DNA from 3 places in the Pseudomonas sp. S2_F03 genome. Region 2 is predicted to be linked to each of the others. Evidence: predicted binding sites of a transcription regulator. Region 2 holds the regulator's gene; each other region holds the start of a gene.

Evidence for each region. The regulator FliA, encoded in region 2, starts transcription of late flagellar genes. The targets are predictions, from matches to a motif close to CTAAAGTTTNNNNNNNNNNNGCCGNTAA.
Region 1: a site for FliA is predicted at 1,896-1,923, ahead of AB4N76_RS23540 (methyl-accepting chemotaxis protein). Genes of this name have one in related genera too.
Region 3: a site for FliA is predicted at 1,045-1,072, ahead of AB4N76_RS29735 (methyl-accepting chemotaxis protein). Genes of this name have one in related genera too.

What each region holds. Positions count from the first base shown of each region.
Region 1 covers NZ_CP162759.1:5,039,043-5,042,318, forward strand. The annotation lists gene AB4N76_RS23535 (alpha/beta fold hydrolase) at 1-95, shown strand, start outside; gene AB4N76_RS23540 (methyl-accepting chemotaxis protein) at 300-1,865, opposite strand; gene AB4N76_RS23545 (CPBP family intramembrane glutamic endopeptidase) at 1,969-2,760, opposite strand; gene acnA (aconitate hydratase AcnA) at 2,904-3,276, opposite strand, start outside.
Region 2 covers NZ_CP162759.1:4,745,417-4,748,692, reverse strand. The annotation lists gene AB4N76_RS22180 (chemotaxis protein CheA) at 1-38, opposite strand, end outside; gene AB4N76_RS22175 (protein phosphatase CheZ) at 94-882, opposite strand; gene AB4N76_RS22170 (chemotaxis response regulator CheY) at 905-1,276, opposite strand; gene fliA (RNA polymerase sigma factor FliA) at 1,444-2,184, opposite strand; gene fleN (flagellar synthesis regulator FleN) at 2,181-3,011, opposite strand; gene flhF (flagellar biosynthesis protein FlhF) at 3,128-3,276, opposite strand, start outside.
Region 3 covers NZ_CP162759.1:6,337,593-6,340,868, forward strand. The annotation lists gene AB4N76_RS29725 (aldo/keto reductase) at 1-165, shown strand, start outside; partial or broken gene AB4N76_RS29730 (hypothetical protein) at 211-745, opposite strand; gene AB4N76_RS29735 (methyl-accepting chemotaxis protein) at 1,139-3,130, shown strand.

The DNA.
Region 1 (3,276 bases), 290 kb from region 2:
GGGATCATGACTTGAAGCCGTTGAAGGCGTCCGGGTTTACGCATGAGCAGCATTTGGCGGCTGCGGCGGGGAAGGTTGTCGCGTTTCTTCAGTGAGATTGTCGCCAGCCGTTATGGCCTCATCGCGGGCAAGCCCGCTCCCACAGTTTTTCACTGCGTGGCATACATCGCATCCCCGACACAGAACCTGTGGGAGCGGGCTTGCCCGCGATGAGGCCAGTCCTGGATGCACACCTTTCAGAGCGGCCACAAAAAACCCGGAAGCTTTCGCTGTCCGGGTTTTTGGTCTCACCAGTGCAATCAGCGGTTAAACCGCTCCACCAACGAATACTGGGTATTCGCGGTCTTCGTCAGTTCTTCACTCAGCAATGCCGAGTTCTGCGCTTGCTCGGACGTCTGGTCCGCCAATTGCGAGATGTTGCTGATGTTGCGGCTGATTTCTTCGGCCACCGCGCTTTGCTCTTCGGTCGCTGCCGCGATCTGGGTGGTCATGTCGGTGATGTTGGCCACCGCTTCGCTGATGCCCACCAGCGCCTGGTCCGCTTCCAGCACCCGTGCCACGCCTTCTTCAGCCTGACGATGCCCGGCTTCCATGGTCTGCACGGCCGTGCTGGCAGTTTGTTGCAGCTTGGCGATCAGGCTATGGATCTGCCCGGTGGATTCGCTGGTGCGTTGCGCCAGTTGGCGGACTTCGTCAGCCACCACCGCAAAACCACGCCCCATTTCACCGGCGCGGGCCGCTTCAATGGCCGCGTTCAAAGCCAGCAGGTTGGTCTGGTCGGCGATGCCTTTGATCACGTCGACCACGCCGCCGATTTCGTCGCTGTCCTTGGCCAATTGGGTCACGGTCAGGCCGGTTTCGCCGACTACCACCGACAGGCGCTGAATGGCTTCGCGGGTTTCCCCGGCGATGTCGCGGCCGCGACCGGTCAGGCGATTGGCTTCCTGCGTGGCGTCGGCGGTGCGTTGTACATGGCTGGCGACTTCCTGAGTGGTGGCCGCCATCTGGTTGACGGCGGTGGCCACTTGCTCGGTTTCCACGCGCTGGCGTTCCAGGCCGCTGGAGCTGTTGTGCGCCAGGGCGTCGGACTGTTTCGCCTGATCGGTCAGGTGCTCGGCGGTGTCCTGCAGACGGGTCAGGCAGGTTCTCAGGCGAGCTTCCTGGCTGAGGATCGACATTTCCAGTCGCGCTTGAGCGCCACGGCTGTCGGTGTACATCTGCGCGATCAGCGGGTCGGACGTGGTCTGTTCGGCCAGGCGCAGCAGGCGCTTGAGGCCGCGCTGTTGCCAGCTCAACCCCATCAGGCCCAGCGGCACCGACAGGCCGGCGGCCAGGGCAAAACCCCATTGCGACGTCAACGTGGCCCCGATCATGAAGCTTAGCTGGCTGACCAGAATGAACGGCAGCCAGTCCTGAAGCACCGGCAGCCATTTATCAGTGGAGGGGATGGCCGACTTGCCTTGGTTGATGCGTTGGTAGAGTGCTTCGGCACGCTGGATCTGTTCGGCAGTGGGCTTGATCCGCACCGACTCGTAACCGATCACCTGTTTGCCTTCGAAAATCGGTGTCACGTAGGCGTTAACCCAATAGTGATCACCGCTTTTGCAGCGATTCTTGACGATGCCCATCCATGGCAAGCCTTGTTTGAGTGTGTCCCACATGTGCGCGAATACCGCGGCCGGAACGTCGGGGTGACGGACCAGGTTGTGCGGTGCGCGGACCAGTTCCTCACGAGAAAACCCGCTGATCTCCACGAACGCGTCGTTGCAGTAGGTGATCACGCCCTTGGCATCGGTGGTGGAAATCAACCGTTGCTGGGCCGGGAAGGTCCGTTCGCGTTGTGTAATGGGCTGGTTGTTACGCATGGCTTTCTCAATCTGCAAGGCTTTGAAAGGTTGTCGGCGGTGGCAGGCATTAGTTGAAATTATTTTTTAATAATCAGCAGTGCGTCGCAAAACGAGAATTGCCTCAGCCCGCGAGCATGGGATAAGTGAAGAACGCGAAGTGCAGCAGGTTCAGGCCGAAATGGGTGGCGATGGCTGCACCCAGGCCGCCGAAGCGATAGGCCAGGCCGTACCCGACACCGGCGAGACTGGCCAGCAGCCCCCATTGCCAGCCCGCCCCCAGATGCACGAGGCCAAACAGCAATGAGGTCATTAACAAGGCGAGGTTTTCGCCATGGGGCAGGTGCTGGAAGCGACGACTCAGGCCACCCTGCAGATACCCGCGAAACAGGGCTTCCTCCACGAGGGTGACCAGCAGCAGATTATTCAGCAGCCACAGCCAGGCGTGATCCGGCCACTTCGGCGCCCAACTGATCATGCCCAACAGCAACGCGCCACCCAAGGCCAGCGCGGCACTGAGCGTCAGGGCGAGGGCAGTGGCGTAGATTCCAAGTCGTAAAGAATGCCGGCCGACAATCCACGGACAAGCCAATAGCAGCCAGAAGCCGATCAGGGGTTTGTCCTGATTCAAATACATTGAAAAAGGCACGGCATCGTCGGTGAGGCGTTGAGGGGCAATGCCGCGACCGTTATAGAAACCGGGAAGCCAGTGCAATGCCAGCGCCAGGGCCAGGATCACGAACAGACCGTGACCGAGGTAGTGCGCGATGAGGAGTTTTTGTTGGCGGACGGCAACACCGGCCACTAGCAGCAACGCCACCGAAACAACGGCCATCCAGCCAAGTTGGCCGTAGGTCAAAGCGAGGGTGTAGCCGAGGGAGAGCAGGGCCAGGTAGCTCCATGGCAGGGCGAGCATATGAAGTCCTTGTGTACAAATTTTGCGGAACGCCTCGGGCCTCAGTGGTTTTGTGCCGAGCCTACAAAAGCGGGGGGATTATAGGGGCGCGCGCGACACAAACAAAAACACCGCCCGAAGGCGGTGTCTGTGTCAGCAAGCGCTTAAGAGGCAATCAGTTGCCGCAACACGTAATGCAAGATCCCCCCGGACTTGAAGTACTCGACTTCATTGAGTGTGTCGATCCGGCACAGCACTTCGATCTTTTCCTTGCTGCCATCTTCGCGGGTGATGACCAGTGTCAGGTTCATCCGCGGCGTCAGCTCTACGCCAGTCAATCCGAGGATATCCAGCGTCTCTTTACCACTCAGTTTCAGGATCTTGCGGTTCTGATCGAGTTTGAACTGCAACGGCAACACACCCATGCCGACGAGGTTGGAGCGGTGAATCCGTTCGAAGCTTTCGGCGATGACCGCTTTTACGCCCAGCAGGTTGGTGCCCTTGGCTGCCCAGTCGCGGCTTGAGCCGGTTCCGTAT
Region 2 (3,276 bases):
AAATCCTGAAGGATCTCTTCATCGGCGCCGAAGCTCATGTATGGGGTGCTCCTAACAGGTTTAAAAACCTAAAAAACCTAGAATGCTAAAACTCTAAAATCCCAGGCTGGATAGCAAATCGTCCACATCGTCCTGACCGGACACAACGTCTTCTCTTTTATCGGCATGAATCTGCGGACCTTCACCCTGAGAGAGATGTTTTTGCGGATCTTTTTCAGCCAGCATCGATTCACGGTCATGTTCGATACCCGCAAAGCGGTCTACCTGGCTGGCCATGAGTACGAGCTTGAGCAAATTGCTTTCAACTTCGGTGACCAATTGGGTCACACGCTTGATGACCTGACCGGTGAGGTCCTGGTAATCCTGAGCCAGCAGGATGTCGTTGAGGTTGCTCGACACCATGCGGTTGTCTTCGATACTGCGAGTCAGAAAACCGTCGACCCGACGGGCCAGTTCACGAAACTCTTCAGCCCCGACTTCACGACGCATGAACCGGCTCCAGTCGGTGCTCAACGCCTGGGCTTCTTCGCTCAGGTTGTTGACCAGCGGCGTGGCGCTTTCCACCAGGTCCATGGTGCGGTTGGCCGCGGCCTCGGTGAGCTTGACCACATACCCCAGGCGCTCGGTGGCGTCCGTGATCTGTGACACTTCCTCGGCTTGCGGCATGTTCGGGTCAATCTGGAAGTTGACGATCGCGCTGTGCAGCTCGCGAGTGAGCTTGCCCACTTCCTGATACAGGCCGCGGTCACGGGTCTGATTGAGCTCATGGATCAGTTGCACAGCTTCGCCGAACCTGCCTTTTTCAAGGCTGGCGACCAGTTCGACGGCGTGTTTTTTCAGGGTCGATTCAAAATCGCCCAGTGAAGATTCTTTATGCTCCATAGCTCCCCCGTGGCGCAGTGGATCAACCGATGCGTTCGAAAATCTTCTCGATTTTTTCTTTCAACGCCTGGGCCGTGAAGGGTTTGACCACGTAGCCGTTTACACCGGCCTGGGCTGCTTCAATGATCTGCTCGCGCTTGGCTTCAGCGGTCACCATCAGCACCGGCAGGTGCTTGAGCTTTTCATCGGCGCGCACGTGACGCAGCAAGTCGATACCGGTCATGCCAGGCATGTTCCAGTCCGTTACCAGAAAGTCGATGCTCCCGCTGTTGAGAACCGGAATGGCAGTAGTGCCATCGTCGGCCTCGACCGTGTTGGTGAACCCAAGGTCACGCAACAGGTTTTTTATGATCCGCCGCATCGTTGAGAAGTCATCAACGATGAGGATTTTCATGTTCTTGTCCAATTCGACCTCCAAGCAGTCTTAAACGCGCCCAGCACCTGGACGCGCCATTTCAATCAATCCGGCAATGCATTCGATGACTGTCTGGAGCACAACAGATCGCAACCGGTGCCGTTCAAAACCGCACCAGCCACGTTCGCAGTGTCCCCACACTGCCTTCAGCGCGCTCGCCACTCCCCCAAACGCCCCCGCAAGCGGGCCGCGCACTGGCTGTGTAACTGGCTGACCCGCGATTCGCTGACCCCCAGGACCTCACCGATTTCCTTGAGATTCAACTCTTCGTCGTAGTACAGCGCCAACACCAGTCGCTCGCGCTCCGGCAAATTGGCAATCGCGTCCGCCAGCGCCGCCTGGAAGCGTTCATCTTCCAGATCGCGTGACGGTTCGAGATGAGCACTCGCGCCATCCTCGTGCAGCCCTTCGTGTTCGCCGTCTTGCAACAGATCGTCGAAACTGAATAGGCGGCTGCCCAGGGTGTCGTTCAAAATCCCGTAATAATCGTCGAGACTCAATTGGAGTTCGGCCGCAACCTCGTGATCTTTAGCGTCACGGCCGGTTTTAGCTTCAATAGAGCGAATTGCGTCACTGACCATGCGGGTATTTCGGTGGACCGAACGTGGCGCCCAGTCCCCCTTGCGCACTTCATCGAGCATTGCGCCGCGGATTCGTATGCCCGCGTACGTCTCGAAACTCGCGCCTTTGCTGGCGTCGTATTTGGTCGATACTTCCAGCAGGCCGATCATCCCGGCCTGAATCAAATCTTCAACCTGCACACTGGCTGGCAGACGCGCCAGCAAGTGGTAAGCAATGCGTTTGACCAGTGGCGCGTAACGCTCGATCAGCTCGTACTGCGCGTCACGCGCCGACTTCTTGTAGAGGTTGTAGCCACTGGCTGTCATAGGACGGGTCCTGCGGTCTGTTGCACGAGGCGCTCGACGAAAAACTCCAGGTGCCCACGCGGGTTGGCAGGCAACGGCCAGGTATCGACCTTCTGAGCGATGGCCTTGAACGCCAGGGCACACTTGGAACGCGGGAAGGCTTCGTACACGGCGCGCTGTTTCTGCACGGCCTTGCGCACACTTTCGTCGTAAGGCACCGCGCCGACGTATTGCAGGGCGACGTCGAGGAAGCGATCGGTGACTTTGGTCAACTTGGCGAACAGGTTGCGACCTTCTTGCGGGCTCTGGGCCATGTTGGCCAGGACACGGAAGCGGTTCATGCCGTAATCGCGGTTGAGCAATTTGATCAGCGCGTAGGCGTCAGTGATCGAGGTGGGCTCATCGCAGACCACCAGCAATACTTCCTGGGCCGCTCGAACAAAACTGACTACCGAGTCACCAATACCTGCAGCGGTGTCGATGACCAGTACGTCGAGGTTGTCGCCAATATCACTGAACGCCTGGATCAGGCCGGCGTGTTGCGCCGGGCTCAGGTGAACCATGCTCTGTGTACCGGACGCCGCCGGAACGATTCGAATACCGCCCGGCCCTTGCAACAGAACGTCGCGCAGCTCGCAGCGGCCTTCGATCACGTCGGCCAGGGTACGTTTGGGTGTCAGTCCCAGCAGGACGTCAACGTTCGCCAGGCCCAGGTCAGCGTCCAACAGCATGACGCGACGGCCGAGCTCAGCCAGGGCCAGCGACAAATTCACTGACACGTTAGTCTTGCCGACGCCACCCTTGCCGCCGGTCACCGCGATCACCTGTACGGGATGCATGCTGCCCATGTTATTTCTTTACCTTGTCTTGCATAGACGGAGGCCACATTACTGGCTGCGCGTTCGCAATTGGAACAATGCATGGCAGACCATCGATGTAGGTACAAAAACTGTTCATTACTACCTTAGCCAACCTGCTTGGTCGGGCTGTGGTAAATATCAGCGAACATGTCAGCCATGGCTTCTTCGCTGGGTTCTTCCTGCATTTGTACGCTGACGGCACGGCTGACCAGTTGATGACGACGCGGCAGATGCAAATCATCCGGAATCCGCG
Region 3 (3,276 bases), 1.6 Mb from region 2:
CCGATTCCAGGGACCAAGCAGCGTAAATACCTTGAAGAAAACGTCGCCGCCCTGGAGGTAAAACTCAGCCGCGACGAGTTGCAAGCGCTGGAAGGAATCTTTCCGGCAAATGCGACGGCAGGCTTGCGCTACCCGGAGGAAGTCATGAAGTTGCTTGACCGCTGACAACATTGCCGGCCCGTTCGTTGTCCGGAACGGGCCGGCAACCGATCATGCCTTGGCGTTGACGCCCTTGTCCGTAGGGACCGTGGTTCCGTTGCCTTTGCCATAAGTGTGCAAGTTCTGCAGCACGTAAATAGCCGTCTTGTATTCCGGGATCAGGCCAACGGCGTACTTGTCACCTTTGATGCTGTTGTTCTGGATGGTGTCCAGTTGGGTGGCAAAGTATTCCAGCGCATTAAACTTCGCATCCGGGTCGTTCTGTACCCCGAACCGGTCAAACTTGTCACCGGCGTTCATCAATGTCATCGAGGTGATATCAGAAATAAGCCCTCTGCCTCGTAAGAAGGCGGCGAGATTGCCCAGTTGTTTCGACGAAACATTGGCCGGGTCGAAGCCTTTAACGTTTCTATGCAGTTTTTGTTCATCCATTTTCGCCGTATTCAGCGCGTTGGGATTGGTGCCCACCAATGCCAGCATCTGCTTGACCCTGGCGTTTTGCGTCTACAGGCTTGCCGTTGCTACCTGTGTTCTGAATCAGCAGACCGGCCTTGGCCGTCCAGCCCCCGGTATAGCCGATAGTCATGACTGAACTCCCGACTGCGTCACCATAAACAACTCCTTGTCCGACCGAGTTTAAAGTCGGCGAGTATCGGCGTGGCAACTGGCCACACCAACAACTTATTCCATATTTTTACAATTTCCGTACATTTCAGATACAAACGATCAAGTGTTTAGTTTTATTGCTCTAAACACACTGTCCATAAAGCGTATGAACAACTGAACAGGCTCTTTGTACGTCTTGGTTAGTTCGTTTATTTCAGACTCGATACGCTCAGTGCCTGACGCCTCGCTATCACACCTCCCAACCTTGGACGGTCGTACCTAAAGCTATCCCTGCGCAGGCCGATAGCCCGACGAAGCACCGCCGCTTAATCCAAGCCCAATAATAAAAGTGCTGCACACAAGGACCGGTCCCATGCCCCCATTCCGTACGATTCAGGGTCGCTACACACTATTTCTGGTGCTGTTTATCCTGCTGCTGTTTGGCCTGACGGTGGCCGGCATCAGCCAGTTGGTTGCGCCTAAACTGCGCCATACCGAGGAACAGGTCGCCCTCAATCGCATCGCCGAAGTCGCCCAGCAAATTCAGGGTGAACTGAACAAGGTTCAGGCCCAGCAGCGCAGCATTACCCAAACCATTCCTTTGCTCGACAGCGCCGCCATTGACACGGTGTTGCCAGGCCTGGTGGATCAGTACGGTGAATTGAAAGTGTTCGGTGGCGGGATCTGGCCATTGCCCGGCCAGCGCGAAGCCGGACGAAACAAGTTCAGCACTTTCTGGCACCGCGACGCCTCGGGCAAGCTGGCGGCCAATGCCTTCTGGAACAGCGACGCCGCGCCGAACTATTACGACCAGGCCTGGTACAAGGGCGGCATGCAAACACCGCGAGGCCAATGCGCCTGGGCGGCAGCCTACAAAGATGACGCCAGCGCCGAGCCACGCACCAACTGCGCCATGGCCATTCAGAAAAATGGCGTGGCGTACGGTGTTTCGACCATCGACGTGACGCTGGGCTTCTTCAACGACCTGATCGCACGCAAGGAGAAAGACCTCGGCGCTGAAATGCTGATCGTCGAAGCCGATGGCAAGATCATCAGCAACAGTTCGCGCATCAGCGGCCCGATTGTCCTGAAAAACATCAGTGAACTGGCAGGCAACTCGCCGTTCGCCAACCTAGTGAAAGCCGGCCTGCAAAACCGCGACCCGTCGCAGCGCGTCGAATTTGATAACAACGGTGAAGACAGCACCTTCTTCATGCGCCCGATCGAAGGCTCGCCGTGGTTTCTCGCCACGGCCTTGCCGACCAAACTGATCACCGCCCAGCGCGATGACGTCCTGAGCACATTGAGCCTGTTGCAAATTCCGATGGTGATCCTGCTGGCAATGCTGCAGATCTACGCGATCCGCCAACTGGTCCAGCGCTTGAAAATCCTCAAGGGCAATATCGATGCGCTGTCGACCGGCGACGCTGACCTGACCAAGCGCATCATCATTCGCGCCGAAGACGAACTGGGCGCCATCGGTCATTCGGTCAACGCGTTTCTTGTCTACTTGCAGAACATGATCGGTGAAGTGACCCAGGCCACCGGCGCAATGGCTTCCAGCCTCGACAATCTGCAACGTACCTCGGCGCATACCAGTCAGATTCTGGTGCGTCATGCCTCGGAAACCGATCAGACCGTCACCGCCATCACCGAAATGAGTTCGACCGCTGAAAGCGTCGCGCAAAACGCTGCCGAGACGGCCGCTTTCACCAAGCGCGCCAACGAAAACGCCGACCGTTCGCGGGTAGTGGTCGGCGAAGCGTCCAGCAGCGTGATTGCATTGATCGAAGAGGTGGCGAGCGCCACCCACAAGGTTGAAAGCATGCAGCAGGACGCCCAACGCATCACCGAGATTCTCGGGGTCATTGGTGCCATCGCCGGGCAAACCAACCTGCTGGCGCTCAACGCGGCCATCGAAGCCGCGCGGGCCGGTGAACAAGGACGGGGCTTTGCGGTGGTTGCCGATGAAGTCCGCGCCCTCGCCGGCCGCACCCAGGACAGCACCTCGCAGATCAATGAAATGCTGACGCGCCTGACCCAAGGTGTCAGCTCATCGGTCAGTGCGATGGAAAACACCCAGGCCAGTTGCCAGTCCGCCGCCGATGCGACAGCACGGGTCAACTCCGGCCTGGATGAAATGGCCGGTTCCGTCAGCCACATCAACAGCCTGAGCACCCAGATCGCCACCGCCGCCTCGCAACAAAGTGCGGTCACCGAAGAGATCAACCGCAGCATGGTGCAGATCCGCCACATGGTGGAAGAACTGGTGAAGAGTGGTCAGGCCAGCGAGCTCAATACCCGGCAATTGCTGGAAGCCAATGCGCGGGTGAGCTCGATCATGGGGCGGTTCAAGGTTCGGTGATTGCCTGAACCTTGAATTGAACCCGAACCCGAACCTGTACCTGTACCTGTACCTGTACCTGTACCTGTAGGAGCCGAGCTTGCTCGCGATAGCGGTGTGTCAGTCAACAATTATGCTGGCCAACACACCGCTATCGCGAGCAAGCT